One region of the Desulfurispora sp. genome, then DNA from elsewhere that is predicted to be linked to it. Evidence: riboswitches for the same ligand, from Rfam matches in the RefSeq annotation. Region 1 holds a riboswitch; the other holds the start of a gene.
The links. A riboswitch is a leader RNA that binds a small molecule or an ion and turns the genes downstream of it on or off. The one in region 1 is predicted to bind thiamine pyrophosphate.

Region 1 (4,195 bases):
AAGGCCAGCGCTGTGCACACCTCGAACTCGGTGGGGTGTTCCAGGCCGTCATCAACCATTTTTTCCAGATATGGCCGCATTTCGGTCAGCAGAGCGGCGAGGTCCTCCCGGTCGGCCGGCCGGCCGTTGATGCAATAACGCTCGGTGTAGTCGTGCAGGTGCGGGGAAGTGAAAACGCCGGTTTGATAGCCCGCCTCCTGCAGGACGGCAGCCACCATGGCCGAGGTGGAACCTTTACCGTTGGTACCGCCGATGTGGACGATTTGCAGCTTTTCCTGCGGGTTGCCCAGCAGCCCGAGCAGGTGGGTGATGCGGCCCAGGCCCAAATTTATGCCGAATTTGGTTAGGTTTTGCAGAAATTCAAGCGCTTGCTGGTAGTTCACCTGTTGCTAACTCCTTTTTTAATAATCATTACCCCTCAAATGCAATGATAACAGCAAAAGCCCCGCCTGTCAGCAGGGCTTTAGAGAAATCAGCAGGGCATAAAATCTTTGCCCAAATAATCGGCCACCAACTGCATGGCACAAAAGTCTCCGCACATGGAGCAGGCCTGGGCTCCGGCCTGGTTGCGCTGCTCCCGCACCTGGCGGGCCCGCACGGGATCTATAGCCAGCCGCAGCTGCTCTTCCCAGTCCAGGGCCCGCCGGGCCTGGGCCATGGCCCGGTCCCATTCCAGCGCTCCCGGCAGGCCGCGGGCAATGTCGGCGGCATGACCGGCAATGCGGGCCGCAATCACCCCGGCCCGGACGTCCTCCACCGTGGGCAGTCCCAGGTGCTCGGCCGGCGTGACATAGCACAGAAAGTCGGCTCCCGCCCAGGCCGCCAGCGCACCGCCAATGGCCGAAGTAATGTGGTCGTAGCCCGGCGCCACATCGGTCACCAGCGGCCCCAGCACATAGAACGGCGCCCCCTGGCAGAGCGACTTCTGCAGCTGAATATTGGCCGCGACCTGGTGCAGAGGCACGTGACCCGGGCCTTCCACCATCACCTGCACACCGGCCCGGCGGGCCCGGTCCACCAGCTCGCCCAGCACCAGCAGTTCGGCCACCTGGGCCCGGTCGGTGGCATCGGCCAGGGCGCCCGGCCGCAGCCCATCCCCCAGGCTTAAGGTTACATCATACTGCCGGCAGATTTCCAGCAGGCGGTCGAACTGGCTGTAGAGCGGGTTTTCTCGCCCGTGATGGAGCACCCAGGCGGCCATGAAGGAGCCACCCCGGCTGACAATGTCGGTCACCCGGCCCTGCTCTTTGAGCGTGCGGATCACCTGACTGGTCACCCCGCAGTGCACGGTGATGAAGTCCACCCCGCTGCGGGCGTGCTCCTCAATCACGGCAAACAGCTCATCCTCGCTCATGTCCAGAATGTGCCCACCGCGCCGGGCCGCCTCCACCCAGGCCTGGTATACCGGCACGGTGCCCAGCATCACCGGGCAGCGGGCGATGATCTCCTGCCGGATGGCCGGCAAATCGCCGCCCGTGCTCAAATCCATCACACTGTCCGCGCCCGCCTCCAGCGCCGCAGCCAGTTTTTCCAGCTCCGGTGCCAACTCGGGATAAGCGGTGGATGTACCAATATTGGCATTCACCTTGACCCGCAGTCCTTTGCCCACCCCGGCCGGCTGGATATTTTCATGACGTACATTGGCGGGAATGACGATCTCTCCCCGGGCCACTCCCTGGCAAACTTCCTGCACCGCTATTTTTTCCTTTTCAGCTACCTGCTCCATGGCCTCAGTAATCTTACCGGCCCGGGCCGCTTCCAGCTGGGTCATTGCTCCATCCTCCCGTTCACTTTGTTTTATACTCCCCCAAAAAGTAAAAGCGCACCCCGGCTTCAGGATGCGCTGGTAAATCCTCAGCAAGCACTTCCCTCCGCGGGCATTACCCCGTTCAGGTTCTGCGGGTCAGGTGCTTAAAGCCCTTTCTCAGCCCATAACATGAGCTCCCCGTTAATGATGAATTTTATGTTATCTTACAATATCAGCCCAGCATTTGCAAGCGGCGCTGCAAGGCGGCCGCCTTATCGGACAGTTCGGCCTCTTTTTCCTTTTCTTTCTGAATCACTTCAGGCGGCGCCTTGCTCAAAAAGCCCTGGTTGCCCAGCTTGCCGCTCACCCGGGCCAGATCCTTCTCCACTGCCTGCAGTTCTTTCTGCAGTCTGGCCTTTTCCCGGTCTATGTCAATCAACCCTTTCAGCGGCAGGTATATTTCCACACCGCGGGCCACAGCATGGGCCGCCTGTTCCGGCCTGCTGGCCATTTCCGCCACTATCGTCGTCCGGGCTGTAGCCAGATGATCAATGTCGGCCCGGCAGGACTCCAGCAGGCTTCTGGTTCCGGCGTCCGGACAGAGCAGCACCACGTCAGCCTGTTTGCCCAGCGGCACATTCATCTCACTGCGGATATGCCGGATAGAACGGATAATCTCCACCAGCACATCCATCTGCTGCTCGGCGACCGGATCGCGATACAGAGAGGCCGGTTTGGGCCAGGGTGCCTTCATGATGGTCTGTCCATGCCCCGGCAGGCGCTGCCAGATCTCCTCGGTGATAAAGGGCATGAAGGGATGCAGCAATTCCAGCGTGGTCTTGAGCACGCTGGCCAGCACATACTGGGCCACCTGGCGCTGCTCGCCTTCCGACCGGTACAGACGCGGCTTGGCCAGCTCGATATACCAGTCGCAGAACTCACTCCAGATGAAATCATACAGCACGCGGGCCGCTTCACCCAGTTCGTATTTTTCCAGATACTCCGTAACTTCCCCAATCACCTGCTGCAGGCGGCTGATAATCCAGCGGTCGGCCAGAAGCAGTTTCTCCCGCTCCGGCACCTGACCGGGCTGGTAATCCTGCAGATTCATCAGCACAAAGCGCGAAGCGTTCCAGATTTTGTTGGCAAAGTTGCGCGCCCCATCCAGCCTTTCAAAGTGGAAGCGCAGGTCATTGCCCGGCGTGTTACCCGTCACCAGCATGAAGCGCAGGCTGTCGGCACCGTGGCTCTCAATTACATCAATGGGGTCCACCCCGTTGCCCAGGGACTTGCTCATCTTGCGCCCCATGGCATCCAGCACCAGACCGTGGATGAACACATGGCGGAAGGGAACATCGTTCATAAAAGCCAGCCCGCTGAAAATCATCCGGGCCACCCAGAAAAAGATGATGTCCCGCCCGGTGACCAGTACGGTGGTGGGGTAATAGCAGGCCAGATCCACGGTCTGGTTGGGCCAGCCCAGGGTGGAAAAAGGCCACAGGGCGGAAGAAAACCAGGTGTCCAGCACATCAGGATCCTGGGTTAGATTACTGCCCTGGCAGCCGCTGCAGCGGGCGGGATCGTCCCGGGATACGATGGTGGCCCCGCAGTCCGCGCAGTACCAGACCGGAATGCGGTGGCCCCACCACAGCTGGCGGGAGATGCACCAGTCCCGGATGTTCTCCAGCCAGTTCAAATAAATCCTGGTAAACCGTTCCGGTATGAATTTCACCCGCCCGCTCTCGGCCACCTGAATAGCCGGCCCGGCCAGCGGCTTCATGCGCACAAACCACTGTTTGGAGAGCATGGGCTCAATAACCGTGTTGCAGCGGTAACAGTGCCCCACGGCATGGTTGTGGTCGTCAATCTTTACCAGATACCCCTGGCTTTCCAGATCCCGCACCAGCTTCTTGCGGCACTCCCAGCGGTCCAGGCCCTGGTAGACGCCCGCCTCGGCCGTCATCACCGCATCCTTGTTGATCACGATGACCTGGGGCAAACCGTGGCGCTGGCCTACCTCAAAGTCATTGGGATCATGAGCGGGGGTAATTTTCACCGCGCCGGTTCCAAAAGCCGGGTCCACATACTCGTCAGCAATTACCGGTATCTCCCGCCCCACCAGAGGCAGCACCAGGGTCTTACCTACCAGGTGCCGGTAACGCTCGTCTTCCGGATGCACGGCCACGGCCACATCGCCCAGGATGGTTTCCGGCCGGGTGGTGGCTACGGTGATGCCGCCGCTGCCGTCTTTCAAGGGATAGTGCACATAGTACAGCTGGCCGGGTTTTTCCAGGTGTTCCACTTCTATATCCGAAATGGTGGTGTGGCAGCGGGGACACCAGTTGGTAATGTAGTAGTCGCGGTAAATCAGCCCGCGCTCGTACAGCTGCACAAAAACCTCCCGCACCGCCGCCGAACAACCTTCATCCATGGTGAAGCGCTCCCGCT
Region 2 (4,195 bases), on a different contig from region 1:
AATCTCGGTGGCTTTCAGCGTTTCGTAATTATCGGGGAGCAAATATTTATTATCGGTGATCACTTCTATCTTCACCCAGTTGCCCAGTCCGGCCTCCCGGGCCAGCCGGGCGATGCGCACAGCCTCCCGGGCGTTGCGCGCCCCCGAGGTGTTGGGCATCAGGATACAGCCGGGCGGCAAATAGGTGAGCACGTCTTCTTCGGCAAAGTCCGGATCCACCCGGCGCACGGCCACGGTTACCACCTGGCAGCCGGCCGCTTCCACCACCCGGGGAATCAGCCGGTTGGTTGCAAACTTGCCCGTACCCAGAAACAGGCGGCTTTCCAGCTCCCGATCACCGATTACCAGTCTGTCTTTTGTTTGTTCCTGTGACAAATCAGCCACCTCCCACAAAACGCAGTATCTCTATCTGGTCATTTTCCTGCAGAAGCACTTCCCCCCACTGCTCTCTTTTTACCAGGTTGTAGTTGAGCTCCACAATTATGGTGGCGGGATTGTAGCCCTTTTGTTCCACCAGCTGCTGCAAACTGATTTCTCCGGGCAGCTCATACTCCCGGCCGTTCAGCAGCACTTTCACCATCTACACCTCCTGACTGACCAGCCATTCCAGCACATCGGCAAAACCGCGAATCACCCGGTGCTCGATACCCTTTTCCCGGCAGTAATCGGCCAGCCGGCCTTTGGCCAGCACCACATCGCAGTGCTTTACCGCACAGAAATCCGATGTACTGTCACCTATATAGATTTTGCGCGCCCCGGTTCCGGCCAGCTCCTGCACCAGCGTACTCTTGCAGGTGCCGCAGCGACCGCACTGCGGGTTGTGGTGCGGGTATTCCAGACGGTAACCGGCCGGAAAGGACAACTTATTGGCAAAGACCCGCACCGGCCAGCCGCCCCGCTGCTGCAGGGCGTGGATAATATAATCGAAGCCGTCGCTGAGGATATAAACCGGTATGTTCTTCCCACGGCACCGGGCCAGAAAGGTCTCAAAGTGCGGATCCACCCGGGCCTGATCAATCACCCGTCGCACCTTTTCCTCGGTCAGCTCCATATCCTGAAAGATTAATTCCGTACACTGCCGGGTGTCCAACTCCCCTTTTTCCCAGGCCCGAGCGTACTGCCAGGACCTGGAGGAACCGAACCGGCGCATGAGCATGTTGCAAGTATCTTCCAGAGTGATGGTGCCGTCGAAGTCACTGAAGATCACCCAGTCCACCCGACCACTCCTCCAACAATGATCAGACATCAGCGGAACTTCTTCTGCCGGGCATAAAACAAAAAAGTGCGCTGCCCCGCCTGACCGTAAGATACCGGGGAAGCACACTCCGTGCCTGATCAAACAGCTGCCCAAAGTGTAGCCTGTTCACTCCCTGCGCCGGCATTACCCGGATCAGGTTCTAAGGGTCAGGCTCTGGCCTTTCTCAGCGCCCTGGCGGCGCTCCCCCGGACGGCATCATTTTGCTGTGCTACAATTGTAACATAAAATATCCGGATAAACAAAACCGAACCGCGCTTTTGGCAGCAATTTTTGCTAACCCGTACCCGTATCAATTTCCATGAGCAGCAGCAAGCCCTCCCGCAAGGAGACCCGCACTTCACCCTGCAGCACTTCATTGCTTACAGTAAAAGGACGGCCCAGGTGCAAATCGGCATTTTCCAGGGGCCATTTCAAGCCAGAAGCAGTTACACCCCGGGCTATTTCGGTAAGCGGCAAAATAGAAAAGACGCTGCCCGGCCGGCAGTGCAGTACGGCCGGCCGCTGTGGCGCGGCCACCGTCACCCGGTGTCCCGGTCCCAGCAATACCGCGCTTATCCCCTGCCGGGCCAGCCGGCCCAAAAGGTGCAGCGCGGCCAGACTTTGATCCAACCGGCTGCCCGTACAGGCCAGCAGGAATATCTCCCCGGCCCCGCGGGCCAGGGCCTGCTCGATGGCCAGCTCGGTATCTATCTCGTCTTTGTCCCGGGGATAACGCAGAATCTGGCAGCCCGCCATACGGTAAGCCTCCAGCAAATCGGGTGCCACCGAATCCATATCGCCAATGATCAAGGACGGCACCACACCCATTTCCCGGGCATGGTGCAGCCCGCTGTCCGCACAGATCACCAGGGTTTCCGGCGTGCACAGCGACCTGTATCCGGCATAATCACCCATTTCTCCACCGGCAATGATTACACAGCGCACAGACATCCCATCCCGTTCCATACCTGTTCTTGACTTCGCTCACTTAACCGAAAGCTGGTGTTATTGTTTAAATTTTGAAAATTATATGAAATGTATTGCCATGCACCGGCATTAAACAATATTATTTTATCATGAACCGGTCGTCAACAAGAGACCTTTTTACATCTGGCAAAGCGAGGTAGCTCCGCATGAACATCAAACAACTGGAAACCTTCCTGCTGGTTGCCGAACTGCGCAACTTCACCCGGGCGGCCGGGCAACTGGGCATGAGCCAGCCGGCAGTGAGCTTTCAAATCAAGTCGCTGGAGGAAGAGCTGGGGGCCACGCTGCTGGAACGCAACGACAAAAAAGTGGTGCTCACCGAAACCGGACGGCTTCTTTACCCAGAAGTAAAACAGCTCATGCGCCACTACAGAAAAATCCGGGCTATAGTGAGCGAACTGGAAGGACTCAAGAGCGGTCACCTGATGCTGGGAGCCACCGGCATGACAGCCGAGATTCTTCTGCCCTGCTTTATCGGCGGCTTCCGGGAAAAACATCCGGGCGTAAAAATCAGCCTGAAAGTGGGCAACAGCCAGGCGGTAGCCCGCTGGCTGCAGGATAGGGAGGTCGATCTGGGCATCCTGGGTGAGGGTACACCTGTTGAGGCTATAGAAACACAGCCCTGGCTGGAGGATGAACTGGTTTTTATTACCGCCACCTGGCATCCCTACAACGGCGCCACCCTGGCAACCGAAGAGCTGCTGCGCGAACCTCTGATTGCCCGCGAAAGCGGCTCCTGCACTCGCCGGCTACTGGAAAAAAAGCTGGCTGAACACCAGATCGATCTGAATTACTTCCCCACATTTCTGGAACTGGGTAGCAACCAGGCCGTAATCCAGGCCGTACACAGCGGTCTGGGTACCGGCGTACTATCCGGCATTGCCGCCCGGGAAGCGTTGGAGGCGGGAAAGGTGGGGCTTATACACGTTCCCGGATTGCAAAATCGCTATTTCATCTACCTGGCCTGGCCGCGACAGGGTAATGATACACTTTCGGCCGGCATCTTCAAAAATTTTCTCTGCGATCCGGATATCCGCCGCCGTTTGCTGCCCAACCATTAGCACAATGAAAAAGCGGGGGTACCCGGCACCGGCCCGTCCACGGGACGGTCTACCTCCCAAGCACACCCGCTTAACATTAGACCCGCCAGCCTTCCTGAGCGGCCCCCCCTGTGCTCCTGCCTTTAAAGCCGCTCCCGGGCTGTATAGCTGGTATGCAACAGCCGGTGGGATTTATGCCCCAGGGGCTGTCCCAGGAATTCCTCGTAAAGCGCCCGCACGGCCGGGTTTTCGTGGGACTTGCGCCAGGGCAGCTCGCGATCCGCCCGGTAAATAGCTTCCAGGCGCTTAGCCCTGATCTCCGGGTCACTGGATATAGGCTGTCCACCACCGCCGATGCAGCCACCGGGACAGCACATGATTTCAATAAAGTGATACTGTTTTTCACCCCGGACCAGGCTGTCCAGCAGCGCCCGGGCGTTGCCCAGACCATGCGCCACCGCCACATTGATTACACTGCCGTCTATGTTGACTGTTGCTTCTTTAATACCCTGCAAACCGCGCACCTCGGTAAAATCCAGAGACAGCAAAGTGCTGCCCGTAATCAGCTCGTAGGCTGTTCGTAGAGCCGCTTCCATCACTCCCCCGGTAGCACCGAAGATCACCGCCGCGCCCGTGGAAATGCCCAGCGGCTCATCATAGTCCTCCTCGGGCAGCGCAGCAAAATCAATCCCGGCCTGCTTGAGCATACGGCCCAGCTCACGGGTGGTCAGCACCACATCCACATCGACAAAACCGCTGGCCATCATTTCCGGACGGGCCGCCTCAAATTTTTTGGCCGTACAGGGCATGATGGAGACCACAAAAATGTTGGCCGGATCGATTCCCGCTTTTTGCGCGTAGTACGTCTTGGCCAGTGCCCCGAACATTTGCTGCGGCGACTTGCAGGTGGAAAGATGCGGCAGCAGTTCCG

Region 2: it holds a riboswitch for thiamine pyrophosphate, as region 1 does, so the genes downstream of both, ACUVTU_RS06310 (MtnX-like HAD-IB family phosphatase) here and thiC (phosphomethylpyrimidine synthase ThiC) in region 1, are expected to answer to the same signal.

What each region holds. Positions count from the first base shown of each region.
Region 1 is NZ_JBRAJI010000002.1:42,538-46,732, reverse strand. Features, by position in the region: gene ACUVTU_RS01025 (bifunctional folylpolyglutamate synthase/dihydrofolate synthase) at 1-383, opposite strand, end outside; gene thiC (phosphomethylpyrimidine synthase ThiC) at 473-1,771, opposite strand; TPP riboswitch at 1,849-1,958, opposite strand; gene ACUVTU_RS01015 (valine--tRNA ligase) at 1,980-4,195, opposite strand, start outside.
Region 2 is NZ_JBRAJI010000017.1:13,063-17,257, forward strand. Features, by position in the region: gene ACUVTU_RS06300 (thiazole synthase) at 1-375, opposite strand, end outside; gene thiS (sulfur carrier protein ThiS) at 377-580, opposite strand; gene ACUVTU_RS06310 (MtnX-like HAD-IB family phosphatase) at 581-1,216, opposite strand; TPP riboswitch at 1,350-1,455, opposite strand; gene ACUVTU_RS06315 (thiamine diphosphokinase) at 1,532-2,182, opposite strand; gene ACUVTU_RS06320 (LysR substrate-binding domain-containing protein) at 2,371-3,285, shown strand; gene ACUVTU_RS06325 (NADH-dependent [FeFe] hydrogenase, group A6) at 3,408-4,195, opposite strand, start outside.